Regions from separate parts of the Alicycliphilus denitrificans K601 genome, predicted to be linked through region 1. Evidence: predicted binding sites of a transcription regulator. Region 1 holds the regulator's gene; each other region holds the start of a gene.
The links. The regulator FNR, encoded in region 1, switches genes on or off when oxygen is low (the NO sensors DNR and NnrR bind a similar motif). The targets are predictions, from matches to a motif close to TTGATNNNNATCAA.

Region 1 (4,846 bases):
TGCACGAAACCTGCCCCACGCCACAGGCCCGACCACCAGCCAGACACCACTGCCAACGCCAAACAGCACCATGCACAGGGCGCCACGCTGAACGCTGCCGCTCAATGCTGCGGTGAGCAACGCGGTGTAGAGCAGGCCGCAAGGCAGCAGCGCCCAGGCACAGCCGGTCACGAACAGGCCTCCAGGCCGGGATACCAGAGATCGCACCCTGCCCCAGACCGCCCTGCCGGCGCCTTCCAGCCATACAGGCTGGCGCACCTGCAGCATCATCAACAAGCCCCAGGCGAGGATCAGCACATGGAACATGGTCCAGACGGGGCGCAGCGCGGCGCTGCCTTGGCTCAGCCACGCCAGCCGTTCCATGGCGAAGGCGGCCAGGGCGCCCGCCACGCCATAGCCCGTCAACCGCCCCAGATGGAATCCGACGGTGCGCTGCGCCACGGATCCGCGCGGCATCCAGCGCACGACCTGCTCGCTACCACCCGGGGCGCCACCCGCCCCCGTCAAGGCGGCGCAGGGCGCTGCGCACATGACGAGACAATGCGTCCCGCCCATCAAGCCCATGAAGAATGCCGTCGAAGCCAGCGCCAGCAACATGGATCAGATGATGCGCGAGAAACGTGCCCGATTGCGGTCCGCCTGCAAGTACTTGTCGAACACCATCGCCACGCCACGCACGAAGAACCAGCCCATCGTGGTGACCTCGATGCCCTCGGCGCCGACCTTCACCAGACCCTGCTCCGCCATTTCTTCGAGCTGCTGCAGCTCGGCCTCGAAATAGCGGCGAAAATCGATGAGCCAGGACTGCTCGACCGGCTCGAACAGCACCTCCCCCTGGCACATCAGGGCCATGATGACCGCGCGGCGCACCAGGTCGTCCCTGGTCAAGGCCAGGCCTCGCACTATGGGCAGGTGCCCATGGTTGATCGCGTCGTAATACTCGTCCAGCGTCTTGACGTTCTGGCTGTACGTTGCGCCCACCCGCCCGATGGCGGAAACGCCAAGCGCGATCAGGTCGCAGTCAGGCTGGGTGCTGTACCCCTGGAAATTGCGGTGCAGCCGCCCCTGGCGCTTGGCCACAGCCAGGGCATCCTCGGGCAGCGCGAAGTGGTCCATGCCCACGTACACATAGCCCGCATTCATGAACACGTCGATGGAGCGCGCCAGCATCGACACCTTGGCCGAGGCCATGGGCAGCTCTGCGGAAATGATGCGCCGTTGCGACTTGAAGCGTTCGGGCAGATGGGCGTAGGCATACAGCGCGATGCGGTCGGGCCGCAGTTGCGCCACCTGCGCCAGGGTCCGGTCGAAAGACTCCGGCGTCTGGCGCGGCAGGCCATAGATCAGGTCCACGTTCACCGACTCGAAGCCCAGCTTGCGTGCGCTCTCGATCAGCGCGAATACCTTCTCGGCAGGCTGTATGCGATGCACCGCCTTCTGCACCTCGGGATCGAAATCCTGCACCCCGAAGCTGAGCCGGTTGAAACCCAGCTCGGCCAGCAAGGCAAGCCGCTTCTCGTCCACGGTGCGAGGATCCACTTCGATCGAATACTCGCCCCCTGGCACCAGCACGAAGCTGCGCTTGAGCATGCCTATGAGTTCGCGCAGGCCGTCGTCAGACAGGAAGGTGGGCGTGCCGCCGCCGAAATGCAGCTGACTCACGTGCTGCCCCACGCCGCAGTGCGCGGTGTGCAGGTCGATCTCGCGGCTCAAGTACCGCAAATAGACCTCGGCCCGCTCCGGATGCCGTGTAATGATCTTGTTACAGGCACAGTAGTAGCACAGGGATTCGCAAAACGGAATATGCACGTAGAGGGACAGGGGCATCGCCTTGGCCGCCGACCCCACGCGACGCTGCTGCAGGGCTAGGATGTACTCCTTTTCACCAAATGCCTCCACGAAACGGTCTGCTGTCGGGTAGGAGGTGTAGCGCGGCCCAGGCACGTCAAAACGACGCAAGAGCTCTGTTGTAACGACTGTCATGGTGGGATTCCTTGCATTTGCGGCGTACTGTGCCGTAGAGTCCCCAGGGCGTTCTTGATGTTGATCAAGCACCCATGCGGTCCGGATGGGGACAATTGACTTTGGATCAAAGTCTTCGAACGATCCGTGACATTCCATGCCTCGACGGCGTTCAGATGTAAGCTCGCGACATGAATAGGGTTTCCACACATTCCAACCTGCAATCCATCAAAGTTGCCTGTTCAAACTGCAACTTGCGCGAACTGTGCATGCCCGTCGGGCTGGATGAGCAGCAACTCAAGCGCATCGATGACGTCGTCGCCGTGCGCCGCAAGGTCAAGCGTGGCGGCACGTTGTTTCGCAACGGCGAACCATTCGCATCCCTGTTCGCCATTCGCACGGGCTTCTTCAAGACCTGCGTGGCCACGGAGGATGGACGCGACCAAGTGACGGGTTTTCAGATGGCCGGAGAAATCATCGGCCTAGATGGCATAGTGAACGATCGGCACACCTGCGATGCCGTGGCCCTGGAAGACGCCGAGGTCTGCGTCATGCCGTTCGACCGCATCGAAGAACTGTCCCGCGAAGTCACCGCACTGCAAAACCATGTGCACAAGATCATGAGCCGTGAGATCGTCCGCGAACACGGCGTCATGCTGCTCCTGGGAAGCATGCGGGCCGAGGAGCGCCTTGCCGCCTTCCTGTTGAATCTGGTGCAGCGCTTGCATGCGCGGGGGTTTTCCCAATCGGAACTGGTGTTGCGCATGACGCGCGAGGAAATCGGCAGCTACCTGGGCCTCAAGCTCGAAACCGTGAGCCGCACCTTCTCCAAGTTCGTCGAGGAGGGCATCGTGGAGGTCAGGCAACGCCACGTACGCATCGTGGACACCGATGCCCTGAAGCGCATCGTCAATAGCCAGCAATCCTGTCTCTAACCACCCTCACCCAGGCTGCAGCCCCAGGCCCATGTCAGGGCATGTATTTGGCACAGTCGAGCGGCCTCTCGCCCTCCGGTACCGGACAGCGATTGAGCTCGAAGGGGGAGAGCGACAACATCGTGGTAAGCATGCTCGACGCCATGATGATGGCCCAGAAAACGAAGAACGCTACGGTGTAGACGCCTTGCCTCGAAAGAGTGACGGGCTGGTCGAACCACTGCAACGCCTCGGGGTCCACGAAGGCAAACACGACCATCTCCATGACCCCCGCCATGAGAAAGGCGGGCCAGGCTATCCACATCAACCTCTGCTTCCACATCAAGCTTGTCTCCTTGTCATAGTGACAGCCTAGCACCATGCCCGGCGCAAGCAAAGTGCCATCGTCTCCCTGATTCCCCTTAGGACCTCAGCGCGGCTGGTCCTGCGCGGGCGTGGCGGCGTGGTTACGCCCTTTCATTGCGGGTGTCATGCCAGAGTCCGCATTCTTCAGCGTCTTGTTGATGTCCAGGCCACGTTGGTAGTAGTCCTCCGCCAGCACGGGGTCCGGCCGGGAAAGCGCAAGCCAAAGAGTGACGAAACCGGCAATGACCACGATCACCGGGCCTGCGATGATCAGCCACACATGGCCGTACCTCCACCAGGGCTGCGGCTCGGGGTCTGCATTCATTGGTCCATCTTTCGACATCGTTACGATCTCCGTGCCCCTTCCGGGGCCATGCAAAAACTCGGTACGGATCCGCGCCCTCAGCGCGGGACGAGGAATACGGATTTCTCCGCCACCTGCCCTTTGTTGCCCTGCGCCTGGATATCGAAATACACCGTGTGCGAGCCCGGTGGCGCCGACCCGTAGGGGATTTGCAGGCGCACAGCAACCCAGCGGGAGTCCGCAGGGCCGATATCGACCTCGGACTCGGAAGCCACCTCCAGCCCTGGCAGCCCACGCGCGCTGATGACATAGCGCTGGGCCCCTTCGGTGGCATTCATGATCTGCAGCCGGTAGATGTTCTCCAGCTTGCCCCCAGCCACGATGCGCGAGAGCGCCGCGCGGTCGCGCACCACGTCCACCTTGAGAGGCGTGCGCACCACCAAGCTAGCGAGCATCCCGATGCAAAGCACAATCAGCACGCTGGTATAGAACAGCACGCGCGGACGCAGCACGCGTTTGAGCATCTGCGACTGGGTCCAGTGGTTCTTGACGCCGTTCTGCGTGGAGAAGCGGATCAGCCCCCGCGGGTATTTCATCTTGTCCATCACGGTATCGCATGCATCCACGCACAGGCCGCAGCCGATGCATTCGTACTGCAGGCCATTGCGGATGTCGATGCCCGTAGGGCAGACCTGCACGCACAACGTGCAGTCGATGCAGTCCCCCAGGCCCTTGGCCTTGTAGTCGACGCTCTTGGTGCGCGGTCCGCGGGGCTCGCCTCGCTCGGGGTCGTAGGTGACGATCAGCGTGTCCTTGTCGAACATCGCGCTTTGGAAGCGCGCGTAGGGGCACATGTACTTGCAGACCTGCTCGCGCAGATAGCCTGCATTGCCATAGGTCGCGAAACCATAGAAGAACACCCAGAAGATCTGCCAGGAGCCGTGCAGCACCAGCAGCTCGCCGCCGAGTTCCCGGATCGGCACGAAATAACCCACGAACGTGAAACCGGTCCAGAAGGCCACAGCGACCCAGATCACCTGCTTGAGCGATTTCTTCCAGATCTTCTCGAAGGTCCACGTCCCGTTGTCCAGGCGCATGCGGGCACTGCGATCGCCTTCGATCTTGTGCTCGATCCACATGAATATCTCGGTATAAACCGTCTGCGGACAGGCGAATCCGCACCACAGCCGCCCCGCCACTGCCGTGAACAGGAACAACGACAGCGCCGAGATGATGAGCAGGCCGGTCAAATAGATGAAGTCCTGCGGGTACAGCACTAGGCCGAAGATGTAGAAGCGCC
Region 2 (4,846 bases), 1.3 Mb from region 1:
CATGGCGAAGTCCCGGGTTACGGCATCAATAGACGTCGTGCTGCGTGTTGTACACGTTGAAGTGGCCGGTCGGCGTGATCAGGCGCGGGTCCTTGATCACCTTCTTGAGCTTGAGCGTCTTGTCGTCCACGACGACCAGGGCGCTGGCCTTGTCCTTGGCGGACCACACGGCGAACCACACTTCGTCACCTGCCTTGTTGTACTCGGGCTGGGTCACGCGCTTGGCGCCGCCGTCGTTGGGCAGATCGGCCCATTCGGCGATGGGCAGCGTCTTGTAGCCCTTGTCCAGGTTGTTGATGTCGAACACCACCACCGCCTGCGAGACCTTCGGATCGGGGTTCAGCGGTGCGTCGGACCACAGGTTCTTGGACTTGGGGTGGGTCTTGATGAACAGGGCGCCGCCGCCAGGGCCGGTGAGCTTGGCCACTTCCTTGAAGGCGTACTGCTTGTTCTTCTTGGGGTCGGTGCCGATGAGCGAGATGGTCTCGTCGCCCAGGTGGCCCGTGGCCCACACCGGACCGTACTTCGGATGGATGAAGTTGGCGCCGCGGCCGGGGTGGGGAATCTTGCCCACTTCGGTCAGGCCCGCGAGCTTGCCGTCCTTGGCGTCGATCGCAGCAACCTTGTTGCTGTTGTTGGCCGCCACCATGAAGTAGCGCTTGGACGAGTCCCAGCCACCGTCGTGCAGGAATGGCGCCGAGCCGATCTCGGTCATCTTGAGCGCATTCAGGTTGGAGTAGTCAACCATCATCGTCTTGCCCGTCTCCTTGACGTTCACAACGAACTCGGGCTTGTAGTGCGAGGCCACGATGGAGGCCACGCGCGGCTCGGGGTGGTATTCCTGCGTGCCCACGACCATGCCGCGCGTGGAGACGATCTTCAGCGGCTCCAGCGTGTTGCCGTCCATGATGGTGAACTGTGGCGGCCAGTAGGAGCCGGCGATGGCCAGCTTGTCCTCGTAGCCCTTGAACTTGGAGGTGTCGACCGAGCGTGCCTCCAGGCCTACGCGGATCTCGGCCACGTTGTCGGGCTTTTCCATCCACAGGTCGATCATGTTGATCTTGGCGTCGCGGCCGATCACGAACAGGTAGCGCCCCGAGGCCGACATGCGCGAGATGTGCACCGCGTAGCCGGTCTTGACGATGTTGATGATCTCCTTGGTGTCGCCGTCGATCAGCGCCACCTCGCCCGTGTCGCGCAGCGTGGTGGAGAAGAGGTTGTCGATGTTGTACTTGTTCATCTTCTTCGTCGGACGCTTCTCCGGCGGGATGATGACCTTCCAGGTGTTCTTGGCGTCGGCAAGGCTCCACTCGGGCGGTGTGGGAGGGTCCTGCTGGATGTAGCGGGCCATCAGGTCGACCTGCTTCTCATCCATTTCGCCGGAGGTCAGCCAGTTGGGCATACCGGCGGGCGAGCCGTAGGCGATGAAGACCTTGAGGTAATCCGTGCCCTTGGCCAGAGTGATGTCGGGAGTCAGCGGCTTGCCGGTGGCACCCTTGCGCAGCACGCCGTGGCAGCCCGCGCAGCGCTCGAAGTAGATCTTGCGAGCCAGGTCGAACTCCGCCTGCGTCATCGGCGGGGCCTTGGGGTTCATGCTCTGGTACATGGGCTCGTTGACCAAGGGCGAACTGCCTGCCTGGTAGTTCTTTTCGGCCTCGGATACGGGCTTGCTGCCTTGCGCCATTGCTGTGGCCGACACCAGGGTGGCGGCCGCAAGCGCAACCAGCCTGGCAATCCTCTTTGCTGTCATTGTGGGTCCTCTGCGTCGCGGATCAGCGCTTGGGTGGCCCCTGCGGATGCAAGGGACCATCTCGCGAGGTCGCTGTCCATTCCCCTCTTTGTGCGAGTGACCATATCGTCGCCGCGGACATTGCAAACTGTCCTTGAACTGGTTCAAGGACGGGCGTGGTGTGGTCTTTGAACAATAGAGCCCACCCCACGATCAGCCAAGAAAGGCCGACATGAGCTTCATAGAAGATGCACGCTGGTTCACCGCCGCACCCGCCGCGGGCGCGCCTGGCATGCCCACTCCCCCGGGGCGCGTGACCCTGGTAGGCGCCGGACCGGGCGATCCGGAACTGCTCACCTTGCGCGCGGTCAAGGCCTTGCGCGGCGCCCGCCTGGTGCTCTACGACCATCTGGTCGGCAAGGAGGTGCTGCGCTACGTGGCCGAGGATGCCGACCTGATCTACGTGGGCAAGGAGTCCTCGCACCACACGCTGCCCCAGGAGTCCATCATCGACCTCATGGTGCGCCTGGCGCGCAGCGGGCGCAACTTGGTGCGCCTCAAGGGCGGCGATGGCTTCATCTTCGGACGCGGCGGTGAGGAGGCTCAGGCCCTGGCCGAGGCCGGCATCGCCTTCGACGTGGTGCCCGGCATCACGGCCGCCCAGGGGGCGGGTGCCTGCGCCGGCATCCCCCTGACGCACCGTGACCACGCGGCCACGCTGGTGTTCGCCACCGGCCATCTGCGCGGCGACAACGAGGTGGCGCTGGACTGGGAGGCGCTGGCCCGCCCGCGCCAGACCGTGGTGATCTACATGGGCATGGGCACGCTGCCCGTGATCTGCGAGCAGCTCGTGCGCCACGGCCTGCCCGCCAGCATGCCTGCGGCCCTGGTGGAGCAGGCGTCGCTGCCCGGCCAGCGCTGCATCACCGGCACGCTGCAGGAATTGCCCGCCCTGGCGCAGCAGCACCGGGTGCGGCCGCCGGCGCTCATCGTAGTGGGCGAGGTGGTGGCGCTGCAGCCGCAGCTGATGCGGGGCATGCAGGCGGCAACGATGCTGTGAAACAGCCCGCTTGGGGATAGTCATCCGGCCCGTGGCGCGGGCTGGTTTCGGGCATCATGGGCGCCTCATCCCGCAAAGCCCATGCAACAAGACATTCTCATCAACTGGTCGCCACAGGAAACGCGCGTGGCGGTGGTCGAAAACGGCGCCGTGCAGGAGCTGCACGTGGAGCGCGCCCTTGAGCGCGGCCTGGTCGGCAACGTGTACCTGGGCAAGGTCTCGCGCGTGTTGCCCGGCATGCAGTCGGCCTTCATCGACATAGGACTGGAGCGCGCCGCATTCCTGCACGTGGCCGACGTATGGCAGCGCCAGGAGGGGGGCGAAGCGCCCATGTTCGCACGCAAGAACGAGCCGCCCGTGCCGATCGAGAAGCAGGTCTTCGAGGGCCAGTCGCTGATGGTCCAGGTCATCAAGGATCCGATCGGCAGCAAGGGCGCGCGGCTTTCCACCCAGATCAGCATCGCCGGGCGGCTGCTGGTGTTCCTGCCGCAGGACGACCACATCGGCATCTCGCAGAAGATTCCCCAGGAGGAGCGCGACGCGCTGCGCGCGCGGCTGCAGGCGCTGGCGGGCGACAAGTCCACGGGCGGCGGCGGAGGCTTCATCCTGCGCACCAACGGCGAGGACGCCAGCGACGCGGAGCTCGCCGAGGACATCGCCTATCTGCGCAAGACCTGGGCCGGCATCCGCCAGGCGGCGCTGAGTCGTCCGCCGACCTCGCTGCTGTACCAGGACCTGAACCTGCTGCAGCGCGTGCTGCGCGACCTAGTGGGCGAGGAGACGCAGAGCATACGCCTGGACTCGCGCGAGCAGTTCGCAGCGCTGCAGAAGTTCGGGCGCGACTTCATGCCGGCGGCGGTGGCCAAGCTGCAGCTGTACAAGGGCGAGCGGCCGATCTTCGACCTCTACGCGATCGACGAGGAAATCGCCCGCGCGCTGGGCCGGCGCGTGGACCTGAAGTCCGGCGGCTACCTCATCGTGGACCAGACCGAGGCGCTCACCACCATCGACGTGAACACCGGCGGCTACGTGGGGGCGCGCAACTTCGACGACACCATTTTCAAGACCAACCTGGAGGCCGCCGGCGCCATCGCGCGCCAGCTGCGCCTGCGCAACCTGGGCGGCATCGTGATCGCGGACTTCATCGACATGCTGCGCGAGGACCACCAGGCGGCCGTGCTCGCCGAGTTCAAGAAGCAGCTCGCGCGCGACCGGGTCAAGACCATGGTGGGCGGCTTTTCGCAGCTGGGCCTGGTGGAGATGACGCGCAAGCGCACGCGCGAGTCGCTCGCGCACATGCTCTGCGAGCCATGCCCCACGTGCCATGGCGTGGGCGAGGTCAAGACCGCGCGCACCGTGTGCTACGACATCCTGCGCGAGGTGCTGCGCGAGGCGCGCCAGTTCAACCCGCGCGAATTCCGCGTGATCGCCTCCCCGAAGGTGGTGGAGCTGTTCCTGGATGAGGAGAGCCAACACTTGGCCGGCCTGTCGGACTTCATCGGCAAGCCGATCTCGCTGCAGGCCGAGACGGCCGTGGGCCCGGAGGAGTACGACATCGTGCTCCTTTAATTCCGGGAGGGCCGCAGGGGCGGCGCGTAGGATAATCCGCCGTTTTACCTGCCGATACCGGCGAACCCCCCGGAACTGCGGGGTACTTGGCGCCTTCCCACGCATGCAACGGTTCTTCTGCCTTTCCCTTGTCCGGCGCGGATGGTGGCCGGTCCTGCTGTGCTGGCTCTGGGGCATGCCGTGCGCCGGCGCCCTGGCGGCGCAGCCCCAGGTGCTCCGCGCGGCGGTGCTCACTTCGCTGGCGGGCACGCAGGAGGTCACCCTTCCGCACGTGCTCGGCCCCGCCGACTTCGCCCCCGAGGGCAGCCGCGTGCGCTACCGCCTGGACTTCGAGCTGCCGGCGGCGGCCGTCGCGGCCGCGGAGGACGAGCCGCTGGGCGTCTACGTACCCAAGATGAGCCTGGCGGGCCGGCTCATGCTCAACGGCGAACGTGTCGGCGCCTGCGACCTCGGCGCGCTGGAGCAGCTGCGCTGCCTGCACCGCCCCT
Region 3 (4,846 bases), 1.6 Mb from region 1:
TCCACGTGGGCAAGCCGCCGTTCGGCTATACCGATGCCGGCTACGCCGCGTTCAAGACCAGCCAGGTCAACCGCAAGAAAGTGGTCTACGTGGGCGCCAACGACGGCATGCTGCACGCGCTGGACGCGGCCACGGGCGAGGAGCTGTGGGCCTACGTGCCCACGGCGGTGATGCCCAACCTCTACAAGCTGGCGGACGTGAAGTACGGCAGCAACACCAGCCAGCCGCACACCTATTTCGTGGACGGCAAGACGGTGCAGGGCGACGTGTACATCAACGGCGCCTGGAAGACGATCCTGGTGGGCGGGCTGAACAAGGGCGGCCGGGCCTACTACGCGCTGGACGTCACCGACCCCGACGCGCCGGAGGCGCTGTGGGAGTTCACCGACGACAACCTGGGCCTGACGTACAGCGACCCGGTCATCAGCAAGCTGGCCGACGGCACCTGGACGGTGGCCTTCGGCTCGGGCTACAACAACGTCTCGCCCGGCGACGGCAAGGGCCGCCTGTTCGTGGTGAATGCCGCCACGGGCGCCGTCCTGCGCGACATTCCCACCACGGCAGGCAGCACCGCCACGCCGAGCGGGATGGCCAAGATCAACGTGTGGGTGAAGTCCCTGAGCGACAACACGGCGCAGCGCTTCTACGCCGGCGACCTGCTGGGCAACCTGTGGCGCTTCGACGTGGACGACCTGGTGGCCCCGAAAAAGGGCGCGCTGCTGCTGGCGCGGATGCAGGACGCGAGCGGCAACGCCCAGCCCATCACCACCGAGCCCAAGCTGCGCGAGTACGACAAGCAGCCCATCGTGGCGGTGGCCACGGGCCGCTACCTGGGGCGCGACGACATCGACGACACGCAGGTGCAGTCCATCGCCGCCATCCGCGATCCGCTGACGGCCACGGGCTGGGGCGTGGTGCGCACCAGCAGCGCCTTCAAGAAGGTCACGATCGCCAAGACCGGCACCACCGCCAGCGGCGCGGCGGTCACGGTGGACTGGGCCACGGGCGGCGGCTGGTGGGCCGACCTGCCCACCGGGGGCGAGCGCGTGGCCATGCCCATGGAGTGGGACGGCGCGCGGCTGCTGGCGGCCACCACTCTTCCGGACGGCAATCAGTGCAAGTCGGGCGGCGCGTCGTGGCTGTATTCGTTCGGCCTGGCGGGCGGCGCGACCAAGGGCGAGCAGTACAGCCCGGACACGCTGATCGTCGGCTTCAGCGTGGTGACCACCGACGATGGCAAGCCCAAGATCATCGTGCGCACCAGCGGCAACAAGACCGACGTGAAGGACGGCACGGGCCTGGGCGGCGGCACGACGATCAAGCGCGCGCGGCGGGTTTCGTGGCGGGAGCTGAATTAGCCGAAGCTATCAAAAAGTGAGCTTCAAGCGCTTTATGGGCAAGCGCTATAGGCCATTTTGATGTGCATTTTCTGAGGCAATCCGCTCGCGCGGATCGAGCAGTTCGCACAGCAGCTCCACATGGCTGCTGCGCAGGCAATCCAGCCCCATGGCGGGCTCATGGCCCAGGATCATCTGCGTCAGCAGCGCGTACATCACGGGCGCTATCACCAGCCAGGGCTCGCGCACGATGACGCTGGGCGGCAGGCCGAGCCGCGCGGCATGGGTGCGCAGCATGTCGGCGAGCAAGGCCATGTTGGGCCGCACCACGTTGTGCTCCCACAGTTCCACCAGGTCCTTCACGCGGCCCCGCTCCGCCGCCAGCAGGCGCAGCGTGACCACCGCGGCGGGCCGCTCCAGCAGCCCCGCGTACAGCCTGTCCACCAGCCATTGCGCAAAGGCCCGCGTGCCGGCCTCGACGGGCGGCACGGGCGGCTCCTGCCACTCGGGGGGCGCCAGGGAACGGTGGAGCAGGGCCTCAAAGATCACGTCCTTGCTGGCGAAATGCGCATACAGCCCCCCCTTCGACAGGCCGCAGCGGCGGCCGATGTCGTCCATCGTGGTGGCGGCGAAGCCGCGTTCGGAAAACTCCACCAGGGCCGCATCCAGGATCTGCGCAACGCGCACCTGTGGCGCCAGGCGCCGCCGCGCCGGCGGGGCCGAGGCAGCGCAGGAAGGCTGGATAGGTTGCTGCATGGTGTCTCTCATCGTGGTCTGGCCGGTATTTTGACCGTTTTGACTACCGACCAGTCGGTATTTAAAATGCGCTAATTTGACGACCGTCAAATCAAACACGCGCAACGCGCCTAAAGTCGCCAGGGCGCTCCCCGAACACCCGCCGAAGGACCCGTTTCATGCCCGACACCTTTTCCGCAGCGGCGCTGGCCGACCAACTGGATACGCAGTTCCACGCCGCGCTGGCGCGCCGGTTCTTCTCGCTCTCCCCGGCTGCGGGCATGCTGGCCGCCAGCGACTGGGCGCTGCACCTGGCCGTGTCGCCCGGCAAATGCATGGCCCTGGCCCGCCTGGCCCTGCGCCAGAGCGAGGAGCTGGCCGGCTACGCCCGCGAACGCATGACCGCCGGCGCCGACCCGCAGCTGCGCCATGGCGTGCAGCCCCCGGCCCAGGACAGGCGCTTTGCGGCGCCCGAATGGCAGCAGTGGCCGTTCAACTACATGCACCAGTCGTTCCTGCTCACCCAGCAGTGGTGGGCCGCCGCCACGCACGGCGTGAAGGGCGTGGAGAAGCACCACGAGAACGTGGTGGCGTTCGCCGCCCGCCAGCTGCTGGACGTCTTCTCGCCCGGCAACCAGCTGGCCACCAACCCGGTGGTGCTGCAGCGCACGCTGCAGCAGGGCGGCGCCAACCTGCTGCGCGGCGCGCTCAATGCGGCCGACGACCTGCAGCGCCTGGCCGCGGGCAAGCCCCCCGCGGGCACGGAGGACTTCGTGGTCGGCCGCGACGTGGCCGTCACGCCGGGCAAGGTGGTGCTGCGAAACCGCCTGGTGGAGCTGATCCAGTACACGCCCACGACCGAGGCCGTGCACCCCGAGCCGGTCCTGATCGTGCCGGCCTGGATCATGAAGTACTACATCCTGGACCTGTCGCCGCACAACTCGCTCATCCGCTACCTGGTGGACCAGGGCCATACGGTGTTCTGCCTGTCCTGGAAGAACCCCGGCTACGAGGACCGCGACCTGGGCTTGGACGACTACCTCAAGCTGGGCTTTCACGCCGCGCTCGACGCCGTCAACGCCATCGTCCCCAAGCGCAAGGTGCACGCCACGGGCTACTGCCTGGGCGGCACCCTGCTGGCCATCGCCGCCGCCGCGATGGCGCGCGACGGCGACGCGCGCCTGGCCTCGCTGTCGCTGTTCGCGGCGCAGACCGATTTTTCCGAGCCGGGCGAGCTGGGCCTGTTCATCGACGAGAGCCAGGTCAACCTGCTGGAGGCGCAGATGACCCAGACCGGCTACCTCAAGGCCAGCCAGATGGCGGGCGCGTTCCAGATGCTGCGCTCCTACGACCTGCTGTGGTCGCGCCTGGTCAATGAATACCTGCTGGGCGAGCGCACCCCGATGAACGACCTGATGGCCTGGAACGCCGACGCCACGCGCATGCCGGCCAGGATGCACGCGCAGTACCTGCGCCGGCTGCTCCTCGACGACGACCTGAGCCGGGGCCGCTACCCCGTGGGCGGCAAGCCGGTCTCGCTCAGCGACATCACGCTGCCCATCTTCATGGTGGGCACGCTCACCGACCACGTCGCGCCCTGGCGCTCGGTGCACAAGCTGCACCACCTGACCACGACCGAGATCACCTTCGCCCTGACCAGCGGCGGACACAACGCCGGCATCGTCAACCCGCCGGGCAACCCGCGGCGCCACTACCAGCTGCGCACACGGCCCGCCGGCGGCAACTACATGGCGCCCGACGACTGGCTGGCGGCGGCGCCTGCCGCGCAGGGCTCGTGGTGGCCCGCCTGGCAGGAGTGGCTGCAGGCACGCTCGGGCAAGCCCGTTGCACCGCCGCACATGGGCGCACGCGGCTACAAGGCGGGCGCCGACGCGCCGGGCCACTACGTACTGGAAAAATGAGCATGACCCGGAACCTGCAAGGCAAGAAGGGGCTGGTGGTCGGCATTGCGAACGAAAGCAGCATCGCCTGGGGCTGCGCGCGTGCCTTCCACGCCGCCGGCGCCGACCTCGCCATCACCTGGCTCAACGACAAGGCAAGGCCCTATGTGCAGCCGCTTGCCGAGCGGCTGGAGGCCGGCATACAGATGCCGCTGGACGTGGAGCAGCCTGGCCAGCTGGAGGCGGTGTTCGACACCATCACCCGGCAATGGGGGCGGCTGGACTTCGTGCTGCACTCCATTGCCTTTGCCCCGGCCGCCGACCTGCATGGCCGCGTGATCGACTGCTCGCGCGAGGGTTTCGCGCGCGCCATGGACGTCTCCTGCCATTCCTTCCTGCGCATGGCCCGGCTGGCCGAGCCGCTGATGCCGCAAGGCGGCAGCCTGCTGACCATGAGCTACCTGGGCGCGGCGGAGGTCATCGACAACTACGGGCTCATGGGCCCCGTCAAGGCAGCGCTGGAGTCCGGCGTGCGCTACATGGCCACGGAGCTCGGCCCCAAGGGCATACGCGTGAACGCCGTATCGCCCGGCCCGCTGGCCACGCGCGCGGCATCGGGCATTGCGCAGTTCGACCAGCTCATGGCCGACGCCGTGCAGCGCGCACCGCTGGGCCGCCTGGTGGACATTGACGACGTGGGAGCGCTGTGCGCCTTCCTGGCGGGCAATACGGCGCGTTCGATCACTGGCAGCACGCTGTACGTGGATGCCGGCGTGCACATCATGGGTTGAACACATGAACGCATACACACACACACCCGGCCGCATGCGGCACGCCGCATGCGCGGCGGCTGCGCTGCTGCTGGCGGGCTGC
Region 4 (4,846 bases), 700 kb from region 1:
CGGGCCCTGGCCTCGGTGGAGCGCGAGGACATCCGCGAGGCCATGCAGGCGCGCTTCCTGGACAACCTGCGCGCCGGCGCCATCGGCGCGGGGCGCATCATGAGCGCCGCCGGCACCGACATCCAGGCCACCCTGATCAACTGCTTCGTGCAGCCCGTGGGCGACTGCATCCAGGGCGTGGACGATGCCGGCTACCCCGGCATCTACGAGGCCCTGCGCGAGGCCGCCGAGACCATGCGCCGCGGCGGCGGCGTGGGCTACGACTTCTCGCGCATCCGCCCGCGCGGCGCCATGGTCAAGGGCACGGCGTCCATGGCCTCGGGGCCGTGCAGCTACATCAACGTGTTCGACCAGTCCTGCTCCACCGTGGAGAGCGCGGGCGCGCGCCGCGGCGCGCAGATGGGTGTGCTGCGCATCGACCACCCGGACGTGCTGGACTTCATCACCGCCAAGCGCACGCCCGGGCGCTGGAACAACTTCAACGTCTCGGTGGGCGTGCCCGACGCCTTCATGCAGGCCGTGGAGCAGGACCGCGAATGGGAGCTGGTGCACAGCGCTGCTCCGGGCGCCGAACTGCTCAAGGAGGGCGCGCGCCAGCGCGCCGACGGCCAGTGGATTTACCGCACGGTGCGCGCGCGCGAACTGTGGGACACCATCATGAAGTCGGCCTACGACTTCGCCGAGCCCGGCATCCTGTTCCTGGACCAGATCAACACCGACAACAACCTGCACTACACCGAGACCATCCAGGCCACCAACCCCTGCGGCGAGCAGCCGCTGCCGCCCTATGGCTGCTGCGACCTGGGGCCCATCATCCTCACGCGCTTCGTGCGCAACCCCTTCGGCCTGCATGGCGAGGCGTCGTTCGACTTCGACGCCTTCGAGCAGGCCGTGGCGACCCAGGTGCGGGCGCTCGACAATGTGCTCGACGTCACCTTCTGGCCGCTGCCGCAGCAGCAGGCCGAGGCCGCCGCCAAGCGCCGCATCGGCGTGGGCTTCACCGGCATGGGCAACACCCTGGCCATGCTGTGCAAGCGCTACGACCGCCAGGACGGGCGCGACATGGCCGTGAAGATCGCCGAGCGCATGCGCAACGCCGCCTACCGCGCCTCCGTGGAGCTGGCCAAGGAAAAGGGCGCCTTCCCCAAGTTCCAGGCCGACGGCTACCTGGCCAAGGGCACCTTCGCCAGCCGCCTGCCCGAGGACATCCAGAAGCAGATTCGTAAGCACGGCATCCGCAACAGCCACCTGCTGTCCATCGCGCCTACGGGCACGGTGAGCCTGGCTTTCGCGGACAACGCCTCCAACGGCATCGAGCCGCCGTTCTCCTGGACCTACACGCGCAGGAAACGCGAGGCCGACGGCAGCAAGAGCGAATACGTGGTCGAGGACTACGCCTGGCGCTTGTACAAGACGCTGGGCGGCGACGTGAACCAGCTGCCCGCGTACTTCGTGAGCGCCATGGACATGGCCGCCGCCGACCATGTGGCCATGATGGAGGCCGTGCAGCCCTATGTGGACACGGCCATCTCCAAGACCGTCAACGTGCCCGAGGACTACCCCTACGACGACTTCAAGGGCCTGTACATGCAGGCCTGGCACTCGGGCCTGAAGGGCCTGGCCACCTACCGCCCCAACAGCATCCTGGGCGCGGTGCTGGAGGTGCCGGCCGCCGAGGCCAAGCCCGCCAAGAGCGAGCCCGCGCCCGAGCCGGTCCAGCCCTTCGATCCGATGCGCGTCGTGATCGAGAGCCGGCCCAAGGGCGGCCTGTCGGCCGTGGCCGAGAAGATCGAATACTGGACGCAGGAAGGGCACAAGCGCCTGTACCTCATCGTCTCCTTCCTGCCCGTGCCCGACGGGCATGGCGGCACGGTGGACCGCGCCATCGAGTTCTTCATGCCCGTGGGCCAGAGCAGCGAGTCGCAGCAGTGGATCACCTCCAGCATGCGCCTCTTGTCGCTGGCCGCGCGCGGCGGCTTCCTGGAGCGCGCGCTGTCCGACATGCGCAAGGTGGCCTGGGACCGCGGCCCCGTGCGCCTGGGCACCTACCAGCGTGCCGACGGCGCCCAGGTGCCGCTGTGGCACGACTCCGAGGTGGCCGCCGTCGCCTATGCCGTGCAGAACATCCTGGCGCGCCGCGCCGAGGCGCCGCAGCAGCAGGTGCTGCCGCTGGACGAGCCCGACATGCCCGCCGGCATGCCGCCTGCCATGGCCGGCAAGAAATGCCAGGAATGCGGCGCCCACGCCGTGATCCGCAAGGACGGCTGCGACTACTGCACCCAGTGCGGCGCCCTGGGCAGCTGCGGCTGACCTCGTGCACGACCCCGCGCGGCGGCAAGGCGCGGATGCTATTCAAAAGATAGCTATTTGCGCCTGCTGCATACGCCGTAAGGTCTGATTTGACCAGTGGCGGCATAGCCCGCATGGATGGCATGGGCGGCCTGATGATGGTCAAGACGCCCCGCGGCCAGACGCCTACACTCGCGCCATGCGCAAGAAACCCACGCTGTCGACCAAGCTGCTGGCCATGGGCACGGTGTTCCTGCTCGTGGCCCTGGCCTCCATCGGCTTCACGCTGTGGGTCACCTGGCAGCTCGAGGGCGGCGCAGCGGCCGTCAATGAGGCGGGCCGCCTGCGCATGAACATGCTGCGCATGATCCTGGCGCAGCAGAACGAATCGCCCCAGGAATTCGCGCGGCTGAAGCAGCGCTTCAACGACGGGCTGGAGCTGCTGCGCACCGGGGACCCCGCGCGCCCCCTGTTCGTGCCCTGGAACGACGAGACCCGCACGCAGTACGAGCACATCCGCTCGCAATGGCTTTTGCTGCAGCAGGAATGGAAGATGTCCCTGCCGCAGGAGAGCGGCGCCGCCGCCGTGGCGCGCGGCGACGCCTTCGTGAGCGAGATCGACGGCTTCGTGCAGGCCATCGAGGTGCGCATCATGCGCTGGACCGCGGTGCTGCACCTGTTCCACCTGTTTCTCGTGGCCCTGGCCATAGGTTCGGCCGTGGCCTTCATGGCGCTGAGCTATCTGCTGGTGCTCAATCCCGTGACGCGGCTGCAGCAGGCGCTTGGCCGCGTGCGCCAGGGCGACCTGGGCACGCGCCTGGAGGTGGAGACGGAGGACGAGTTCGGCCAGCTGGCGGCCGGCTTCAACCTCATGGCGCATGCGCTGCAGGCCTCGCACGAGGGCCTGGAGCGCAAGGTGCGCGAGAAGACCGCCACCATCGAGGTGCGCAACCAGCGCCTGTCCGCGCTCTACGCCGTGAGCGCGCTGGCGGGCGAGGCCGGCAGCCTGGAGGCCCTGGCCCAGGGCTTCGTGCAGCAGATCCGCAGCGTGGCCGGCTGCGATGCCGCCGCGCTGCGCTGGTCGGACGAGGCCAACCAGCGCTACGTGCTGCTGGCCGCCGACGGCCTGCCCAAGTCCCTGGCTGAGGAGGAGCACTGCCTGAACACCGGCACCTGCGAATGCGGCCAGGCGCAGGAACGGGCGCGCATGCGCGTGATCCCCATCGTCCCGGCGGGAAGGCTGCAGCTGCCGCACTGCCGCGAGGCCGGCTACGAGACCGTGGTCAGCATCCCCGTGCAGCTGCACCAGCGGCTGCTGGGCGAGGTGACGCTGTTCTTCCGCACCACGCTGGACCTGTCCGAGGACATGCGCGAGCTGCTGTCCACCATGGCGCGGCACCTGGCGAGTTCCATGGAGGGGCTGCGCGCCACGGCGCTCGAACGCGAGGCCGCCGTGGCCGAGGAGCGCAGCCTGATCGCGCGCGAGCTGCACGACTCGATCGCCCAGTCGCTGGCCTTTCTCAAGATCCAGACCCAGCTGCTGCGCGACGCCGTGGCCAAGGGCAACACCGAGGCCCGCGACCGCAGCATGGCCGAGCTCGACGTGGGCGTGCGCGAGTGCTATGCCGACGTGCGCGAGCTGCTGGTGCACTTTCGCACGCGCACCCAGGACGAGGACATCGAGGAGGCGCTGCGCGCCACGCTCTCCAAGTTCGAGCACCAGACGGGCGTGGCCGCGGCGCTGTCCATGTCGGGCCAGGGCCTGCCGCTGGCGCCCGACGTGCAGATCCAGGTGCTGCACATCGTGCAGGAAGCGCTGTCGAACGTGCGCAAGCACGCCGGCGCGCGCCACGTGCAGCTGCGCGTGCAGCGCCACCCCTGGCGCTTCGAGGTGCAGGACGACGGCAGCGGCTTCGACCCCCAGGCCGTCCCGCCCGATTCGCTGCACGTGGGCCTGGGCATCATGCGCGAGCGTGCCCAGCGCATCGGCGCCAGCCTGCGGCTCGAATCCCGCGCGGGCGGCGGCGGCACCTGCGTGACTTTGGAACTGCCCGCGGCCGGCGTGGACGAGCGCCTGCCGGACGCCATCACCACCCCATTCATCGCTGCCGCATGACCGCCACCCCCATCACGCTGTTCCTGATCGACGACCACACGCTGCTGCGCCGCGGGCTGGTGGCCCTGCTGTCGCAGTACGGCGACCTGTGCGTGGTGGGCGAGGCGGGCGACGCCGCCGAGGCCCTGCGCCTGCTGCCGCAGCTGCGGCCCGACGTGATCCTGCTGGACAACCACCTGCCCGGCGTGCGCGGCGTGGATGCCATCGCCGGGCTGCGCGAGGCCTCGCAGGGCAGCCGCGTGATCATGCTCACCGTGAGCGAGGACGGCGAGGACCTGGGCGCGGCGCTGCGCCACGGCGCCCAGGGCTATCTGCTCAAGACCATCGACGGCGATCTGCTGGCCCAGGCCATACGCCGCGCCGCGCGCGGCGAGCCCGTGGTCAGCCCCGAGATGATGGGCAAGCTGGTGGCGGCCTTCCAGTCCCAGGGCGCGCCCGAGC

Region 2: a site for FNR is predicted at 1,884-1,897, ahead of cobA (uroporphyrinogen-III C-methyltransferase). Genes of this name have one in related genera too.
Region 3: a site for FNR is predicted at 2,170-2,183, ahead of ALIDE2_RS21875 (PHA/PHB synthase family protein). Genes of this name have one in related genera too.
Region 4: a site for FNR is predicted at 2,442-2,455, ahead of ALIDE2_RS02305 (type IV pili methyl-accepting chemotaxis transducer N-terminal domain-containing protein). Genes of this name have one in related genera too.

The regions. Positions count from the first base shown of each region.
Region 1 covers NC_015422.1:1,173,947-1,178,792, reverse strand. The annotation lists gene ALIDE2_RS05635 (sulfite exporter TauE/SafE family protein) at 1-597, opposite strand, end outside; gene hemN (oxygen-independent coproporphyrinogen III oxidase) at 601-1,983, opposite strand; gene fnr (fumarate/nitrate reduction transcriptional regulator Fnr) at 2,154-2,897, shown strand; gene ALIDE2_RS05620 (hypothetical protein) at 2,932-3,219, opposite strand; gene ALIDE2_RS05615 (FixH family protein) at 3,307-3,585, opposite strand; gene ccoG (cytochrome c oxidase accessory protein CcoG) at 3,645-4,846, opposite strand, start outside.
Region 2 covers NC_015422.1:2,452,566-2,457,411, forward strand. The annotation lists gene ALIDE2_RS11710 (c-type cytochrome) at 1-3, opposite strand, end outside; gene ALIDE2_RS11715 (nitrite reductase) at 26-1,750, opposite strand; gene cobA (uroporphyrinogen-III C-methyltransferase) at 1,962-2,789, shown strand; gene rng (ribonuclease G) at 2,871-4,358, shown strand; gene ALIDE2_RS11730 (sensor domain-containing diguanylate cyclase) at 4,534-4,846, shown strand, end outside.
Region 3 covers NC_015422.1:4,613,347-4,618,192, forward strand. The annotation lists gene ALIDE2_RS21865 (pilus assembly protein) at 1-1,358, shown strand, start outside; gene ALIDE2_RS21870 (TetR/AcrR family transcriptional regulator) at 1,404-2,093, opposite strand; gene ALIDE2_RS21875 (PHA/PHB synthase family protein) at 2,252-3,994, shown strand; gene fabI (enoyl-ACP reductase FabI) at 3,997-4,764, shown strand; gene ALIDE2_RS21885 (efflux transporter outer membrane subunit) at 4,769-4,846, shown strand, end outside.
Region 4 covers NC_015422.1:477,140-481,985, forward strand. The annotation lists gene ALIDE2_RS02300 (adenosylcobalamin-dependent ribonucleoside-diphosphate reductase) at 1-2,310, shown strand, start outside; gene ALIDE2_RS02305 (type IV pili methyl-accepting chemotaxis transducer N-terminal domain-containing protein) at 2,489-4,405, shown strand; gene ALIDE2_RS02310 (response regulator) at 4,402-4,846, shown strand, end outside.